One region of the Glaciecola punicea genome, then DNA from elsewhere that is predicted to be linked to it. Evidence: predicted binding sites of a transcription regulator. Region 1 holds the regulator's gene; each other region holds the start of a gene.
What was found. Region 1 encodes FNR, which switches genes on or off when oxygen is low (the NO sensors DNR and NnrR bind a similar motif). Its sites were predicted from a motif close to TTGATCTAGATCAA; they were not measured.
Positions count from the first base shown of each region.

Region 1 (6,520 bases):
GTCACATGGACACTGGTTTGATCGAGCGATGGGACTAGTATTGATAGTCATGGCAATAATACTGCTATGGGCATAGCACCTAATCACAATAGTTTGCTATAATTAGTGCATATATTCTTATAAGCTTAACGTAACTAAAGAGCGATATGTCAGAAAATAATACGCCACCACCTGAAAACAATCACTCTTCACCCAATGAGCCTGCTGCTGAAAATGGTCGCTTCAATGGATTTAATGGCGGCTACGATTTTGATATAAAAAGCATCCTCAAACGAGCCCACACGCTTTCTTCACAAAATAATTGGACCTTGGTACTAGCCTTAGCCTGCATTTGGGCTACCACTTTAGCTATCTATTTAGTATACATCGACGCTTTTGGCATTACTGACATAGCCTTACTTATTACGCCAGAATCGCCGTTAACACAAACACAGCAAGTCATGATAGAGCTAACCTTAACGTTCGCCTTAGCCCCTTTATGGACAGGCGTGAATATGCTAGCAATAAACACTATGCGAGACAAATCGGTACCCGTTTTTAGTATATTTCAATACTTTCGTTTACTGCCCGCTCTTGCACTTGCGTCTATTTGTGTCGATATTTTGTTTACTTTTGGCTTTACGTTGTTTTTTATTCCTGGTTTTTATATATTTGCAGTAACCACTTTTACCTTGCCTTTGATTGCAGACAAAAAAATACGACCACTTAAAGCAATTATGTGTTCCATTAAAATGAGCAATGTGTATATTTGGAAAATGTTACAACTATATTTGATATTTTTAGCTATGCTAGTTGTTGTGTTTATTAGTTTTGGAATTGCGTATTTGTGGATTGGGCCTTTGTATTTCAACGCTAAGGCTGTTTTATATCAAGACTTATTTTGTATAGATCAATCTTCAGAGTCTGATGAGTCATCAATTAAAAATGAAGGATTATTCAATGCATAAGTTTAAAATAATATCGATTGCACTTGGCTTTGTACTTCTATTAATTATTGGTTTGATGTACTTTCAACCTCAACCTGATGAGTTTAACGATATTCCTAGCGTTAAAGAAGTTGCCACTATTGAGCATGCTTATAAACCTGTACCTGACTTTACCCAATTTACGCAAGTCAGAGATAAAAAAGAGGCTTTTTTTAGCTATCTAAAACCTGTTGCCGAAGCGCAAAATGACTATATACGCAATGTAAGACTCTATGTGCAGGGCTTGCAGGCGAAACAGCTAGCAGGGGAAGACTTTTCACGCAAGCAGCAAGCGGAGTTCGATTGGTTATTAAACGAGTACCGCGTTGACACAAGTCAATCATTTGACGCTATTTTTACAGAGCTATTTCGCAAAATTGATATAATACCAGTCGAATTAGTACTTGTGCAAACCGCAAATGAATCAGGCTGGGGCACCTCACGTTTTGCCACAAAAGGGTACAACTTTTTTGGTTTATGGTGTTTCAGAGAAGGCTGCGGCTTCGTGCCGAGCAGACGCCCCGACGGTGCAGCTCACGAAGTGGCCAAGTTCGATGACCTCTCCAGTGCCATGTATGCCTACATGAGAAATCTAAATAGTCATCCTGCATACAAAGACATGCGTAGAATACGCGAAAAATCACGCATGAATCAAAAACCAATTACCGCGCACGCAATGGCCGAAGGTTTGATCAGATATTCTGAGCGCGGTGAAGAATATATTGATGAACTACACCATATGATGAGAATAAACGAGGAATTAATTAATCCATGATTGTAAGAATAGGCAAGACCTTTGCGATAAGCTTAACAATAGTAATAATGTCGCTAAGTGCGTCAAAAACGGCAAAATCTGAAGAATTACAAGTTGCTTACAAAACGTTTTACAGCCATGTTAAAAAATTGGATTCACAAGAAACGAATGCGCTGCAGTTCGCATTTGGATTTATGAATATTCGGACCAAATCATTATGCCAAATAAACAGTGCAAGAATCAGCACTGAAAAACAGCAAATCCCTATAGAAATTACGCCGGAATATCGATTTACATTGCCATCTGAAAGGGCACTTAGGCTCGCAGACGCCGTTGTCATCCTCGATTTAACAGAGCCCTCTAACATTTGTGATATATCGGTACAGTTAGAGACAAAACCAGAGCATGTAAAATCTAGTTATACGAGCCAAGAGTTAGATTTATTGTATGACCAGTTCGCCACATTTTTTGATGATATCGGTGGTTTTATGTCGTTTATGATGCCCGAAGTTGACGGTTTAACGATTCAATTTAAAGACAAAAACTTAACGGCAGCGCTGTCTAATGGCATGCAAATAAAGGATGGCAAGCTAATATTGAGTTCTAACGAACTGCCAATATTAAACAACGTGATATTACCAAGCGTCCCTTTACGTATTACGGCTAAAACAAGTCGTTAAGCCTATTTTATAATGGCTTTACTGTATTAGTAGGGCTTTCTTATCGGTGCCTTCTGTTCTGTCCGACTTTCCTACTAAATTTAATTGAAACTCTATTTGCTGCGCTAATCTGTTGACTGCGTCTCGGCCTTTTTGAGATAGCTCTTGGGCGCGGTGAAACTCCAACAAGCTCACATCCCTTAACTGAGGCTCAATAAGAAGGTCAGGCGGATCGCCTGCCAAACGAGAACGGGTTACCCTAGCCTGTAAAATTTCCAGTGAGCTACTCATTACACTCACAATACCCGGTGCCTGCAGTTTATTTGGCTTAGGATCAGGAGAGAACCACTGCTTCACGAGGCCACCGCTGGCATTACCCAAGAGTTTGTCGGTTTTGAGCTGATTCGCTTGGTGTTCCTTTTCAAACTTTTCAATTAGCTGTGGTCTAAAGTCAGCGCTTAAATTAATCGCAATGACAAAATCAGCGCCTAATTGCCTGCATTGATTCACTGGTACGGGATTTACTACCGCGCCATCTACAAGCCAACGACCCTCATGTTCTACAGGCGGAAAAAGAGCAGGAATAGCGCAGGATGCTTTAATAGCATCGTTCACTTCGCCTTGATTGAACACCACTTCTTTACCCGAATATAAATCGGTAGCAACGGCCGTAAACGGAATGTTCATTTCTTCAAATGTAGGCGCACAAAATTCTTCTTTATGCTTAATAAAAACTTTTTGACCACTGGCTAGGCCGCCGCGCTTAAAGCCTATTCCCAATAGGCTAAATACCTGCCATTCAGACAGCGTAAAAGCCCATTCTTCCAGTTCGTCTAGTTTACCGCTAGCGAATGCTGCCCCCACGTATGCGCCTATGGAACAGCCGGCTACCACGTCAATCTTCACGCCGAGATCTTGCAGGGCTTTGATGATGCCAATGTGGGCCCAACCTCTGGCTGCACCTGCGCCTAATGCTAATCCTATTTTCATGTTGTCTCTATGTTGGTCGCGCAGTTAACGGTTTTCTTTCGCTAATTTTGATATCGTTCATAGCAAATATGCTGCTGCATTAGCGAATATGCTGCTGCACACCATCAAAGTTGGTAATGGTGATTAACTTGCCGTTAACTTGAATTAATCCGTCTTTTTGAAAACGCGTTAATAATCTCGAAATTGTTTCAACCGTTAAACCTAAATAATTACCAATTTCACTTCTGGTCATTGGTAGATTAAATTGCTTGGCTGAGTACCCTCGCTCATTAAAACGCTGCGATAAGTGATTAATAAAATACAGCAGTTTCTCTTCAGCGCTTCGCTTACTGAGCAGCATCATAAACTCTTGGTCGTGTTTTATTTCAGAACTCATAAAACGCATAATTTGTTTCCTAAGCTTTGGGTACTGGCTGGCCACTTGATCAAGTGTTTCATAATGTAGCTCGCATACCATAGCCGTTTCTAGCGCCTGTGTATTACTCTGATGGATGTCATTTTGAAGCGCATCGAAACCTATGATATCACCTGGAAAATGAAAGCTTGTGAGCTGTTCAACACCATTTTTATCGCTAATGTAGGATTTAAACGAACCAGAACGGACTGCATATAAGGAGTGGAATTTATCGCCTGCATTAACGAGTTTGTCATTTTTATGCAAAGGCCTTTTGCGTTCAATAATATCATCTAAAGATTCAAGTTCTTGTTCGTTCAGGCTAACAGGCAGGCATAAATGGCTAAAGCTACAGCTTTGACAGTTAATAGCGACTTCAGTGTTAGACATAAATGCTAATTCCTTTTTACGGTTTATTATTCATTATAATGCCACACCCTTGAATAAATCGACAATCAAATATAGCGCAAACAAGAACAATATGCCGGCAATACCTAATCGTGTTGCTTTGTGCTGCAGAATTGGGATTAAAAAACTCGCTCCCATACTAGACGCTACCAGCGCTGGTAGTGTCCCTATCCCGAAACAAAGCATAAACAGTCCGCCTTGTAAAAAGCTACCGCTAGCTAAAGACCAGGTGAGCGCGGAGTATACTAAACCACAGGGTAGCCAACCCCATACCATGCCATATAGGAAGGTATGGGCAGGGCTCTTAAATGGGATTAGTTTTTTAGCGACAGGGGCTAAGCGTCGCCATAAACGAGCACCTGCTTTTTCAAAGTGTATTAAGCCTTTATACAAGTCACTAATATAAAGTGCCAACAGCAATAAAAAAACAATACTTAGGCTTTGTAGTATTAACAACCCGGTTACAACAGAGGAAGTAAACAAGCTGCCGAGCCACCCAGTTACCGCGCCTGCAATAGTATACGAAAATACTCTGCCTGCGTTATAGCATGCTATATAAGGGGTATGGGATTTATTTTTAGGAATAGCAAAGGTAAAGGCACCTGCAATACCACCGCACATTCCAATACAATGAACACCTCCTGCCAAGCCAATCAGAAAAGCCGATAAATAAATATACTCTGACACTATGACTTGCTTTTATTGATGGGCGTTTTGCTTTTACTGTTGGCTTCACCTGTTGAAGAAGCTTTGTCTAAATCAGCGTCGTCATTTTCAACACTTTTGTTAGTGCTTGATTTCGCGCTATTTGTGTTATTTTGCTGTATGTCGTCATCAAACAAAATACTGTAGCCCTGACGTTCTAAATCATCGAACTGATTAGATTTTACCGCCCAAAAGAATATAGCAATGGCTATAGCTACTATAATAATTGCCAGCGGTATTAATACATAAATTATGCTCATTATTTAGTTCTCATCGCATTGCCCTTATTAAACAGTATTCATTAGACATTTAACGCATCAGCCGGGTTGAGTTATAAACCACAATTATAGAGCTTAACGACATGCCAAGCGCTGCCTGCCATGGTGTTAACCAACCCACGACGGCAAATGGTAACACCGAAATGTTATAGCCTAAAGACCAAGCTATATTTTGTTTGATTTTGCGTTTTGTCCGTTTAGCCATCGTAAGCACATCTACCACCGACTGTAGCTTTGGATTAAGCAGTATGACATCAGCAGCGTTCTTGGCCAAATCAGAGGCATTGCCAACCGCTATTGAGACATCCGCCGCCGCCAATACAGGTGCATCGTTTATGCCGTCGCCTAACATTACTACGCGCTTTTTATCTGCCTGTAACTTGCCAATATAGTCGAGTTTGTCTTTTGGGGTGCTATTACCCACCGCATTTTTGATACCTAATTCGATGGCAATGCTGTTTACATTTACCTGTGTGTCACCGCTTAAGATGGTGAGCTCATGCTGCGACAGCTGGCGCACAATATCTAAGGCGTCTGGATGCACTGTATCCGTTACCCAAAAAGCGGCTAATACAACGCCACCCGACGACAGCAGTACATTTGCACCTTTAATTGCCTCACCAATTTCACGGCTTAGTGGCGCATTTAGTGAAGATAATATCATTGATTGACTGCCTAACAGATAATGCTGTTGATTTACGGCAGTCTTGACCCCTTCGCCAATACTCACGGTATAATCACTTATTGAGAAATCGTTACTTGAAAATTCAGTATCATTATTGTCGTGTATATAACGCTCGAAAGCTTTCGAAATAGGATGCTCTGAGCGAGACTCTATGCAGTTAGTTAATGCCATTACATAGGGTTTAACAGTGTCTTTTTGGATATCAAAGTGAGTTTCACTGATTGGGTTTATCCACGTGCGTGCAATTGCAAATTCTCCGCGAGTCAGTGTGCCGGTTTTATCAAACACAATGTCGGTGGTTTGTGTCAATTGCTCTAAAGCATCAGCTCTTTTGAGCAATATTCCCAGTTCGTTAAGTTTCGCCATGGCGCACGTTAACGCTGAAGGCGTGGCCAAGCTGAGTGCGCAAGGACAGGTAGCAATTAAGATTGAAATAGCAATCCAAAACGCATGCGGATCGTTTTGCATCGTCCAGTACGAATAAGTTAAAGCTGCTATAACAAGCACCACCACCACAAAATAGCGGGATAGTTTGTCAGCAATTGCAGCTACTTTGGGTTTATTCGCCATTGCCAATTCTTGCAAGCGCAGTATTTGGTTCATCATCGCATATTTAACAGAGGCTTCTACCTCCATTACAATAGAGTCTTGTTGGTTAAGCGAGCCTGCATAGATTCGCTGA
Region 1 covers NZ_LZXY01000001.1:146,171-152,690, reverse strand. Annotated here, with positions in the region: gene BAE46_RS00655 (LysE family translocator) at 1-76, shown strand, start outside; gene BAE46_RS00650 (DUF975 family protein) at 147-947, shown strand; gene BAE46_RS00645 (glucosaminidase domain-containing protein) at 940-1,740, shown strand; gene BAE46_RS00640 (DUF2987 domain-containing protein) at 1,737-2,399, shown strand; gene rssA (patatin-like phospholipase RssA) at 2,418-3,368, opposite strand; gene fnr (fumarate/nitrate reduction transcriptional regulator Fnr) at 3,448-4,179, opposite strand; gene BAE46_RS00625 (sulfite exporter TauE/SafE family protein) at 4,186-4,857, opposite strand; gene ccoS (cbb3-type cytochrome oxidase assembly protein CcoS) at 4,857-5,135, opposite strand; gene BAE46_RS00615 (heavy metal translocating P-type ATPase) at 5,185-6,520, opposite strand, start outside.

Region 2 (6,520 bases), on a different contig from region 1:
AAATGCTGCGTCAGAAAATACACTGAAGCAACATGACTCAAGGCAAAACTAAATGCGTGCAAGACTTGGCTCAGCACAATAACAGCGCCAATGTGTGCAAAATAAGCCAGTCCAAACCAGCGCAGCGCGGTCAAAAAGATGCTTAAAGCCAGCAGATGTAGTACATTAAATCGCTTGACTAGCGTGGCCGCATAGATAAATATAAATATTTCTGCGACTACCCCTATGGCAATAAAAATACCCGTTTGGAAACCAGTGTACTGTAAATCACTCATATACAGGGCAAAAAAGTTATAATACGTACCAAAGCTGACCTGTAGAAGTGTATTAGCCAGCAAAAAAACGATAAAAACAAGGCTCATAACCTGCTTGTAGTCACCGCCACTTGCCTGTGTGCTGTGCTCTTTTACTTTGGGGTTTACAATCAACAAGCTGCTTAAGTAAATAAACAATAAACTAATACTGGTGGTCACGGCCACCACACTTGGTCCATATATGTCTATTAAGCTACCCGCCAATAAACTACACACTATGAAACCAACGCTGCCCCAAAGCCTAAGCTTCCCGTAGCCGCCTCTACTGGTAGCAGTCGCGCTTAAGGTAATGACTTCAAGCTGGGGTAAAACAGCCGTCCAAAACAGCATCATTATGCAAAAGGTTAAGGTCAGTAACCAGTAGCCTTGAACCACAAATACCGCCAAAAAGGCCAAAAAGGCGAGTAAGCTTCCAAAGCGCAATACTTCGCCCGCGGTGCCATTCTTGTCTGCTTTATTAGCCCACAAATTAGGCCCTAACATTCTAAATAAAGCGGTGATGGCGAGCAAGGTGCCTATTTGCGCGGAGCTAAAGCCACGGTCATCAAGAAACAAACCAACGTACGGCATAAAGATGCCTAGTTGGCCAAAATAAAAGAAATAGGTCATGCCTAAAAAAACACGGTTGCTCGTGCTGTCTATAGGCACATTACGCTTAGGCCCAAATAGCAGACGAATGAATGAATTCACGCCACAATTACGGACGTTGCGCCGGAATTACGGGCGTGATGGAATGAACCTGTGAATTTTGCGCCCTATGTCTTAACAAATGATCCATTAATACCAGCGCTAACATGGCCTCAGCAATAGGCACCGCGCGGATCCCCACACAGGGGTCGTGTCGCCCTTTCGTAATAATGTCAGCCGCATTGCCGTTTATATCAACCGTTTTACCTGAAATACTGATACTTGAGGTCGGTTTTAATGCCAATTGTACTAGCACTTCTTGACCCGTGCTGATACCACCTAGAACTCCCCCAGCATGATTTGTGTAGAAGCCCTTGGGAGAAATTTCGTCGCGGTGGTCGGTGCCTTTTTGTGTTACCACGTCAAAACCATCGCCGACTTCTACCCCTTTCACTGCGTTTATGCCCATCATGGCATGTGCAATGTCGGCGTCTAAACGATCAAACACAGGCTCACCTAGTCCCACGGGTACATTTGTTGCCGACACGCAAACTCTAGCACCTATGGAATTACCTTCCTTTTTTAGATCGCGTATGTATTGATCTAAGGCGGCTATTTTATCTTTGTCAGGGCAAAAGAAAGGGTTGGTATTCGTAACGTTGTGATCAACTTTGTCTATTACCACTGGACCAATTTGGGATATGTAGCCACGAATTTCTATACCAAACAACTGCTGTAAATATTTTTTAGCAATGCCGCCAGCTGCTACTCTAACCGCGGTCTCACGTGCAGATGAACGGCCGCCACCGCGATAGTCTCTTATACCAAATTTTTGTTGATAAGTGTAATCAGCATGGCCAGGTCTAAAACTGTCTTTAATGTTAGAATAGTCTTGACTGCGTTGGTCAATATTATTAATTAATAAACCAATGCTAGCGCCTGTCGTTTTACCTTCAAATACACCGGAAAGAATTTTCACCTCGTCGTCTTCACGTCTAGCGGTCGTATATTTTGAGGTACCTGGTTTACGTCGGTCCAAATCACCCTGCAAGTCCTCTTCATTAAGCTCAAGTCCAGGTGGGCAACCGTCCACCACGCCGCCAATAGCAAGTCCATGACTTTCACCAAAGGTGGTAACGCTAAACAATTTACCAAAGGTATTTCCTGACATCGCTAGTTTCCTTTTTAAATATGAATGTGTTTTAGAGTTTGTTTAACAACGGGAGTTGTGCTGTTAATTGGCTTTTATTGAGCGCAAATATACCATTACCACCATGCGTTAACTTGCACCAATGCACGCTAAAAGCGCCAAAACGCTGGGCAAAGTTCACTTCACTGTTGCCAACTTCCACGAACAACCAAGCGTTGTCCGACATATATTGGGCTACTTGTTTCAAGAGTGCGAGGGTTAAATCAAGGCCATCTTCACCTGACGCAAGCGCTGATTCAGGCTCATGTAAATATTCGCGCGGAAGATCTTGCATGTCGTACGCATCTACATAAGGCGGATTTACCACTATTAAATCATATTTTTGCGCGCCCAAATTTGAAAACAAGTCAGACTGCATAGGAAACACTCTATCTTGAATTTGGTATTGTTCAATGTTAATTGACGCCACATCAAGCGCATCTTCGTCTATATCCACCGCATCTACTTGAGCATGGACAAAGTGCTGCGCTAGCGCAATAGCGATACAGCCACTTCCTGTGCACATATCTAAAATAAAGGCTGGAGGCACAGAATCTTGTAAATAGTCTGAAAATTTACTTTCGATTAATTCAGCGAAGGGGGAGCGTGGGATCAATGCGCGTTCGTCAATGTAAAATGGCATCCCTGCAAACCAAGCTTGATTGCTTAAATACGGCAGTGGAATAGCGTCTTCACAGCGCGCTTTTATCCAGCTAAACACCAGTGCTTTCTCTGCTGGCGTCAGTCGGCAGCTGTAAAATACTTGTTGCTCTTGCACACTAATATCTAAAGGCAGTGAAAGTGCTGTAAAAACGAGTCGGTGAGACTCCTGCCACGCGTTTTGAGTACCATGGCCAAAATAAACGTCATGGTGGTTACACTGTGAGATGGCAAAACGGATATAGTCTATAATGCTATTAAGAGATTGAGTAACCTGCTCTTGATTATTCAAGGCTGATATTATGTCATGATCTTGCAGCGTTTTGTAAGGTCTTGGCGCTTGATTAGCTTCATGCATGAATTATTAACTACTTAATTGGGCTATTTAACGAATGGTATGTTGCGTATAATATCGAAAAATGACTAAACATGCTGTTAATAATATTCACATGAGCAAAAAAAACGACGAGCCTTTAGATTTTTCTACTTTGTTTAAAGACGCAAAGCCCGTTAGCCATAATCAATATGTGCTGACAAATGAAGAGCGTAAACAAAAGCGCACAAAAGAAAGTCGTTTGAGAATGGCTAAGAAGGAGGCTAGTGCACAAAAAATGTCATTAGCACAATTGTCTTCTTCGGATTATTTACAGCACAGTGCCAGTGTAGAGCTTTCAGATATATTTGAAGCACATTGGGATGATGATAAACCTATTAGATATTATCGAAAAGATGCTGCCATTAACTATCAAAGCGAGTTCAAACTGCCCTTAACGTTTAGCAACAAAGACATGCTTAAGAAGCTAAGTATGGGCTATTTTACACCTGAAATTGAGATAGACCTACACGGCCAAACTGGACAGCAGGCAAAAGCAGAAATCTTGGCCGTTATTTTTGAGGCAAAGAAGCGTCACTTTGCATGCATCGGCATTATCCACGGACATGGCAATGGCACACTTAAACGAAAAGTGCCTAATTGGCTTGTACAGCACCCTGACGTGGCAGGATTTGTTCAGGCACCTAGAGAGTATGGCGGCAAAGCAGGCCTACTTGTGTTAATCGGCATTGACTTTCAAGCCTATAAGCCTGAGTAGAAATTGACCGCTCGTTTAACTTACTTAATGTAAACATCTGTTCGTAATCTTGCGAAAACCATTCAACTATTAGCTATAAACCATTTTTAGCGTTATGAATAAACAGATACGCATAATACGCCGCCATTACTATCATAATTACAATACCTAAAATTGAACCCCAAACAACCGGATCTGAAAAAACTAAGTTCCACATAATGATCACCTCACGTTTGCTAATAAATTAAAATTAGTCAATGGAGTTATTGTAATTAAAACGAGGAATAAGTTACTGATCTAGATCAAAGATTTTACCGATACGAGCAAGTACTATGTGAATAGCCGCATAAACCAGCCCCTATCAAGATCGTCTTCGCAGTTTCTAAGCTGCGCTGCGTACCGAAGTGAGCGTTCATCAACTTTTTTAGCGACACCATAAAGCCATGCCTTTTTACGATAGCTTTTACGTTTATAGCCCGACCATCCTTCGTGATAATTTAAATACTGCGTTTTTGCATCCCACTTCGAAACGTTATTAATAGTGTGGGTTTTGCTAATAAACCAGCCCATAAAGTCTATGGCGTCGTCAAAATCATCACGATCAGCGAAAGTGCGCCCGGTTTCTCGCTTGTAGTCTTCCCAGGTCTTGGTTTTTGCTTGCGCATAACCAAAGGCGCTGCTCGTGCGGCCCCATGGAATGAGCCCAAAGAGTATATAATCTCGGGGCGGTTTCGCATTATGACGAAAAGAGCTTTCCTGATACATCATGGCCATTGGCACGTGAATAGGTACACCCCATTTCTCACGCATGTCGGCGGCAGCATCAAACCAATCATCTTTTTCTTCAAAAATATAGCATAAATTCTCTCTTTGAGAAGGCTGAGTGGTGCTGCAAGCACCTAAGAAAAAAGCGCTAAGCAGTATGCATAAAAATAAATTTACTTTTTTTAATAACATGCGGAACTAATCACCTCCCTCTTACTCTTATTACTGTGTGCTACAAATGTTTTCCCTAAGTGTGTGTGTTGCCTGACGTGTTTAACGTCAGGCTTTTTTTTATCCGTCATTTTCCATGAACAGATAAGTCTCACTAAACACCTAAAGACTAATCTTAACGTCCTCAACGTTACATTTCGTGATCACACGCCACACGTTTACCAAAATAATCACTCACAAACTGGGTAAAATCTTTATCATCAGGAGACTCAATTTCTTTTTGTGCATTTTCTGACACTAGCGCCTCAGCAACAAAATCGGCCTTTGATAAATGAATATATGGAATATTATGCGCTTGCGCTTTATATTTCTTAGCCAACGCCATACCCAGTTCACCGTTGTCCATGTCATTATCAAGTAGTGTCTTTAGCCATTTTCCAGAGGGTGTAGTGGTAGGATCCATGAACTTTTCATATTGCTTATTCACCGCTTCAATGTGCACGCTTGTTTGTTTAGCTTCATCGAGTAGCACCGCTACTTTACGTAACTCTATGATAAGTTGCTGACCCCAGTCTTTGAGCAAAATAGGCTCACCGTTATTACTAAGCCGTAACGCTGGATCGCGACCTCTTTCGACTACGTCAGTGATATTTTGTTGACTAAGCGGCCTGCTGGCCTCATCAAACTTTTCTGAAGGCGCTAACAAACAATATACTAAAAACGTGTCTAAAAAATGAAACTGTTCAATATCAATGCCCACATTAGAGTAGGGGTTGACGTCTAACGAACGCACTTCTAAATAGCTTACGCCGCGATCTTGCAGGGCATTTGTTGGCATCTCTAATGATTTAGCTATTTGTTTTGGGCGTATAGGTGAATATAGCTCGTTCTCTATTTGCAATACGTTATCGTTAAGCTGCTGCCATCCATTTTGTTCATCGCAGCCTAAATGCGCATAGTCAGGTGCTTTTTTACCAATAGCCCCGCGTAGGCTGCTGACATAAGTACTCAAGTCGTTGTAGCAAATTTTCAAATTAGCCTGTGAGCTGCTCGTGTAGCCAAGGTCACTCATTCGAAGAGAGGTCGCATATGGCATATAAAGAGTGCCCTTACCTACTGTATCAAACTTATGTTTCACATCTTTATGCGCAATAAAAGAACTACATAACGCTGGAGAAGCACCATATAAATAGGGAATGATCCATGCAAAGCGCTTAAAATTGCGAATGAGCCCAAAATAATAATCAGACTGCGTGTCTTTGTTCCACGTTTCACCATGCAAATCGCACCACTGCTGCCAAAACTCGTCGGGTAGTGAAAAATTAAAGTGCACGCCTGAAATTACCTGCATCATGCTGCCGTAGCGATTATGCAACCCTTCCCTGTATACCTCTTTCATGCGTGCTATGTTCGAGCTGCCATACCGAGCAATCGGAATATCTGTGTGCTCATCAATAAAACAAGGCATACTCATAGGCCACAGGTACTGCTCGCCTATGGATTCATAGGTAAATTTATGAATATCGTTAAGCTGGCTAATGCTGGTAACAACGTCTGTTTCAGGCGGCGTAATAAACTCGAGCAATGATTCTGAAAAATCAGTGGTAATCCATGTATGAGTTAGTGCTGCCCCAAGCGCCTGAGGATGTGGCTCGCTGCTAATTGTGCCATTGTCGTTAACCCTTAAGGTCTCGCGCTCAATACCGTGTCTAATGTTACATAGC
Region 2 covers NZ_LZXY01000012.1:71,009-77,528, reverse strand. Annotated here, with positions in the region: gene BAE46_RS12770 (MFS transporter) at 1-1,004, opposite strand, end outside; gene aroC (chorismate synthase) at 1,012-2,112, opposite strand; gene prmB (50S ribosomal protein L3 N(5)-glutamine methyltransferase) at 2,144-3,148, opposite strand; gene BAE46_RS12755 (Smr/MutS family protein) at 3,240-3,881, shown strand; gene BAE46_RS14410 (DUF3149 domain-containing protein) at 3,955-4,077, opposite strand; gene BAE46_RS12750 (transglycosylase SLT domain-containing protein) at 4,191-4,817, opposite strand; gene gshA (glutamate--cysteine ligase) at 4,987-6,520, opposite strand, start outside.
Region 2: a site for FNR is predicted at 4,153-4,166, ahead of BAE46_RS14410 (DUF3149 domain-containing protein). Genes of this name have one in related genera too.

Region 3 (6,520 bases), on a different contig from region 1:
AAGATGTATGCTCAGATGACTTGTGGCCGGTTCTTTGTGAGCAAACCGCAGATACTAAGATTGCGCCACTTGATGAGCAGATAACGCTAGAGCAAGTTGGTCAGTACTTTAACGAGTTACCCGCTAAGCAACAGCGCGTTATTGAAGCTATTTACATTGATGGCAAGTCGCAGCAAGAGGTTGCTGATGAATTAGAAATACCATTGGGAACAGTAAAGTCCAGAACTCGTTTAGCGCTTCAGCGTTTAAAGGACATGCTACGAGAATATGATTAAGCATCATCCCAGTGAATCTGCTTTGCGCAGTTTCGTAGAAGGAGCATTGCCTTCTACGAAAGCTATTTTGATATCTGCTCATTGTGACATGTGTCCAACGTGCTTGAGCAAAACACGCAGTTTTACTGAATCCATAGCAGTAGATATGTTCCCTGATTTAAGACAAAATCCAACTATTCTTCGCGAATACATAAGCATGTTTGAATCTATCACTAACGACAGTACTTTGCTCAATCCAAGTTATTCACAGACATTAGATACACGCATAACATTGGATGGGCGTGAATTTGTATTGCCTGCGACATTGGCTAGGTTTGCCGACCGCATAGGAGAATGGTCTCACTTAGCTGGTAAACTATGGCATGCCTCTGTAAACATAGGCGGCGGGTCATTGGCACAATTTATTTATATGGATAGAGGCGCAAGTGTTCCTGAGCACACTCACAAAGGCAACGAACTTACTTTAGTGATTAATGGTAAATTCACAGATGGTGGAAAGTGCTATGAAAGTGGGGATTTTATTGAGTTAAACCAACAGCATACTCACATGCCCACCGCGGAGAATTATGAGGGTTGCCTTGTTGTTACTATGCTAGACATGCCGCTGCATTTTACTTCCGGGTGGGCAATGTTAATAAACCCTTTAAGCCAGCTATATTTTAAGGTTAATACTAATAACTAAGCGGCGCTGCGTTCACCTTCAGTAAAAAAAAGACACCTTGGCGGCGTCTTTTTTTTGGTTCAACATTTAAGCCAACGTGTCCATAGGCTTTCTAAACGACGCAATGTCTTAATTAATAAACTCGCTTTGGGGATAATTTAGTCTTAATGTTTTAACCGCGTTATTTTTCAGCTGATCTAAGCCAAGTTCGTTATAACTAGCAACCATTATTTCTAAAGCGGGCTGAATTTGCTCTGTATCGGCAAAATACTCCAGTACATATCGGCCTCTGTTCGCGGCGGCAACCCATGCTTCTCGGCGCATGTAGAATCGCGCTACTTCAATTTCATATTTGGCTAGTCTATTTTTAATAAACACCATTCGCTGCTTAGCATCCGGCGCATACTTTGAGTCAGGATGTTGCTCAATAAGTCGCCTGAAATCTTCAAAGGCTTCTTTTGACCTAGACGGGTCTCTGTCTGAGCGATCTACACCAAATACCGCTTGAAACAAGTTAGCGTCTTGCTCCATGTTGACCACCCCGCGCATGTATATTGCATATTCTACATCGGCATGATTTGGATTAAGCCTTATGAATCTGTCAATAGTGGCTAAGGTTTGATCTATATCACCGCTTTTATAATGTGCATAAATCAAATCTAACTGAACTTGATGAGACAAAGGCCCAAATGGGAACTTTGAATCAATACTGCTTAGTATTTGGGCCGCAGCAGAAAAGTTTCCTATTTCCATATTGTTTTTGGCTTGCTTGTATAATGCTGTAGGGCCCTGATTTGCTATTAACTGGCGTTGTTCATCTTCAACGTTTGAGCAAGCGGTGAGGGACAAAACAATCGTTATTGCGATGAGTCCGGTGAACAATTTTTTGCGCTTTATCATGTTTTAGAATTACTCATTTAATGTGATTTATAATTTTCAATAACGCTTAACAGGGTTTTTATGTCTGCTCGCTGTCTTTTGTGCTATCGGTAAAGCAATTACGTTGAAGGCTTGATATACTACGCTTCAATTTTTGCCAATGATCGTGTTTATGAGTCAACAAGTCAATTTAATATCGTTAAACGCAATAGTGCCCGATGAGCACTATGATACCAGACTAGACCAGTCTATTGCGCGTTTGTTCCCTGAATATTCACGTTCCAAGCTGAAAGAATGGATTTTAGAGGGCAGCGTCACTATAAATGCGCAAGTTGTGCTTACCCCAAGGCTAAAGCTAAAAGGCGGTGAAGAGATCGTTATTTCTGCCGAGCAAGCAGTGCAGGTGTTTAATGAAGCGCAAGAAATAACTTTAAATATTGTATATGAAGACGATGATATTTTGGTTATTAACAAACCTGCCAATTTTGTTGTGCACCCTGGCGCAGGCAATCCGTCTGGCACTATTCTCAATGCACTATTAAGTCATTATCCGGCCATTGAAAAAATCCCACGTGCCGGCATTGTGCATCGACTCGATAAAGACACAACAGGCCTTATGGTCGTGGCCAAAACCTTAAGCGCACAAACCAGCTTAGTTAATCAGTTACAAGAGCGTATAATGGGGCGTGAATATGAGGCTGTTGTGCTTGGCAATATGATTGCCGGAGGAACAGTAGAAGCCAACATAGGGCGCCATCAAACGAAACGCACCTTAATGGACGTAAGAGAAAGCGGTAAGCCTGCAGTTACTCATTATCGCGTAAAACATAAATACAGAGCACATACCCATTTACGGTTAAAACTTGAAACTGGCCGTACTCACCAAATAAGAGTGCACATGACATATATAAATCATCCCATTGTCGGTGATATTCACTATGGTGGTCGGCCAAGATTGCCCAAAAACGCAAGTGAAGAATTCATTACCATGCTGCGTGGCTTTAAACGACAGGCCTTACATGCCATCAAGCTTAGTCTGAGTCATCCTACAACAGGGAAGGTTATGACATGGGAAGTGCCAATTCCCAGCGACTTCGAGGCGCTTTTGGTTGAAATGAAAAAAGACTTAGCGCTGCACGATATGCCGCAGCAATGGTAGTATCCTAAGATGTTGTTCTTACCTGAAGAGGCGCTAGCGCCTAATGTGTTTTGTTTCACCACCAGCGTGCAGGGCGGGGTGAGCGACGACGCGTATAAATCGTTTAATCTAGCCATGCATGTGCAAGACAACGAACACCGCGTGGCAACAAATAGACAGCTTTTACACGCTATCATTGTGCAGCAGGCGCTTAACATAAGCACATCAGCTAAGCTGCCATTAATAGCGCCTATTAAGTGGCTAAATCAGCAGCACAGTAATGTTATTTCGGATTATGACAGCGCGATTTCACCCACCAGCAATGCTGCATGCGACGCGATATATTCTACGCGTATTAATACACCACTGGCGGTAATGACCGCCGATTGCTTACCGATTATAATTGCATGTACAAAAAGCGGTCAAATAGCGGCGATCCACGCTGGTTGGCGAGGTTTACTTAATGGTGTTTTGAATGAAACGGTTACTAAATTCAGTGATAAAACCTCGCTTACGGTATGGATAGGTCCAAGTATCTCACCGGCTCACTTTCACATTTCTGATGATATAATTGCACAGTTTTCGAATTATAAAGATGCGATACTTCCAGCCGCTACGGCGGGCAAGTATCACGTAGACCTTGCGCAAATAGCGCGCAAGCTGCTGGCAGATTTAAAAGTACCGACTATTCAAAAGTCCCCAATTTGTACATATTCTAGTGAATATTGTTTCTCACATCGCCGTGCGAGTCATCAAGGTTTGCAGCAAACGGGCCGTATGGCGACGGTTGTGTTGCGCGTCTAGCGGTGATTTATGCCTACGTTAAACTTTGACAAAAGTGACGTACATCAAGTTAGCGCTAACTTAAGATAGTGTGCTCACTTGAATTGTCTTTTATCAATACCCATACCTGAGCTTAGGAAATATTGGAGAGCTTAAGATGCGTTTAGATAAATTTACAAGTAAATTTCAAATTGCCATTTCAGATGCGCAGTCTCTTGCGCTTGGACGTGACAATCAATACATAGAGCCAATTCACTTAATGTCGGCCATGCTAAATCAGCAAGGCACAGGCATACGCGCGCTGCTTGAACACACTGGTATAAATTTGAATAGTCTACGTTCGTCACTAAATGAAAGCGTTGACAAGTTGCCTAAAATACAAGGTGCAGAGGCCGACGTTCAGCTAGGTCGTGACACCATTCGTTTATTAAATACCTGCGATAAAGTAGCCCAGCAGCGTAAAGACGATTTCATCACTTCTGAAATATTTGTGCTTGCGGCCGTCGATGACAAAAGTGCTTTAGGCCAATTGCTAATCAAGCTAGGCTTGACCAAAGTTAAAGTAGAACAGGCAATAGACCATGTTAGAAACGGCCAAAAAGTGACCGATCAGAATGCTGAAGACGTTCGTCAAGCCCTCGAAAAATATACAACCGACTTAACCGAACGCGCCGAACAAGGTAAACTTGACCCAGTAATAGGGCGCGACGATGAAATTCGCCGCACCATTCAGGTCTTACAAAGAAGAACCAAAAATAACCCCGTGCTTATTGGTGAACCCGGTGTAGGTAAAACCGCTATCGCTGAAGGACTTGCGCAAAGAATTATTAACGGTGAGGTGCCTGAAGGCTTAAAAAATAAGCGAGTATTATCACTCGATATGGGCTCGTTACTGGCGGGCGCAAAATATAGAGGCGAATTTGAAGAGCGCCTAAAATCTGTCCTCAATGAACTCGCAAGAGAAGAAGGGCGCGTCATTCTTTTTATTGACGAGTTGCACACTATGGTAGGCGCTGGTAAAGGTGAAGGTGCAATGGATGCCGGGAATATGCTAAAACCGGCATTAGCCAGGGGTGAATTACACTGCGTGGGTGCCACTACACTTGACGAATATAGACAGTATATTGAAAAAGATGCCGCGCTTGAACGTCGTTTTCAAAAGGTACTAGTGGAGCAGCCGTCGGTAGAAGACACTATCGCTATTTTGCGCGGGCTAAAAGAGCGTTACGAGCTTCATCACGCTGTGGATATAACAGACCCTGCCATTGTAGCAGCGGCGAGTCTGTCAAATCGCTATATTAGTGACCGACAACTACCCGATAAAGCCATTGATTTAATTGACGAAGCTGCATCCAGTATTCGTATGCAAATAGATTCAAAACCAGAAGAAATGGACAAGCTTGAACGAAGAATAATTCAGTTGAAATTGGAAGAACAGGCGCTTGCCAAAGAGACAGACACCGCCAGCCTCAAACGATTAGAAATTATTGAGCTAGAAAGAGAGCAAGCCGAAATTAAATACGCCGAACTTGAAAAAGTCTGGAACAAAGAAAAAGAGGCAATGCAGGGTACCCAAGGTATCAAGACGGATTTAGAACAAGCCAAGCTTGATTTAGAAATTGCCCGAAGAGCCTCCGACTTAAGCCGAATGTCAGAGTTGCAGTATGGCAAAATTCCTGCATTGGAGCAAAAGCTCGAGAAAGCTGCGCAAAATGAAATTACCGAGAATACCTTACTTAAAAACAAAGTAACCGAAGTGGAAATAGCGGATGTACTTAGTCGCTGGACAGGCATTCCAGTAAGAAAAATGTTGGGCGGTGAAAAAGACAAGCTGATTAACATGGAAGCTGCAATTGCTAGGCAAGTGATTGGGCAGACCGAAGCGGTTAAAGCGGTGTCGAATGCGATTAGACGCTCACGCGCTGGCCTTGCAGATCCTGACAAGCCGGTGGGATCTTTATTGTTTTTGGGCCCCACGGGCGTTGGTAAAACAGAGCTATGTAAAGCACTAGCAACTTTTATGTTTGACACTCAAGAGGCAATGATTCGAATTGATATGTCCGAGTTTATGGAAAAGCATTCAGTTAGCAGACTTGTGGGCGCCCCCCCTGGTTACGTTGGCTATGAAGAGGGTGGTTATCTAACTGAAGCGGTTAGGAGAAAGCCATATTCAGTTATTTTGCTAGACGAAGTTGAAAAAGCGCATCCTGATGTATTCAATATACTGCTACAGGTATTAGATGATGGTCGTTTAACCGATGGCCATGGGCGTACCGTCAACTTTAAAAATACCATTATTATCATGACTTCAAACCTTGGCTCTGACATTATTCAGGCGCAAAGTGGTGAAGAAAACTATGTGCAAATGAAAGCTAGTGTGATGCAGGTTGTAGGCACGCATTTCAGGCCAGAGTTTATTAATCGTGTAGACGACATTGTAGTGTTTCATCCTTTAGGCATGCAAGAGATAAAAGCAATTGCTAAAATACAGTTAAATGGGCTGCGTCAGCGACTATCAGAGATGGGCTATCAGCTCGAGATATCAGCAAGAGCGCTTGATAAGTTGGCTGAATCGGGCTTTGATCCCACATATGGTGCGAGACCGCTGAAAAGAGCTATTCAAGTGAATATAGAAAATCCGTTGGCGCAAGCATTGCTTGAAGATAGTCTTGTAAGCAGTGATACAGTAAATATAGACTACAACGAAGAGGGTCAATTTATAATAAAATAGTTGGCAGTAACGACAGAGCAGGATTTATCAATAATATAGATTATTCGATAAAA
Region 3 covers NZ_LZXY01000008.1:138,966-145,485, forward strand. Annotated here, with positions in the region: gene BAE46_RS10815 (sigma-70 family RNA polymerase sigma factor) at 1-275, shown strand, start outside; gene BAE46_RS10820 (ChrR family anti-sigma-E factor) at 268-957, shown strand; gene BAE46_RS10825 (outer membrane protein assembly factor BamD) at 1,066-1,836, opposite strand; gene rluD (23S rRNA pseudouridine(1911/1915/1917) synthase RluD) at 1,988-2,974, shown strand; gene pgeF (peptidoglycan editing factor PgeF) at 2,984-3,757, shown strand; gene clpB (ATP-dependent chaperone ClpB) at 3,894-6,467, shown strand.
Region 3: a site for FNR is predicted at 3,792-3,805, ahead of clpB (ATP-dependent chaperone ClpB). Genes of this name have one in related genera too.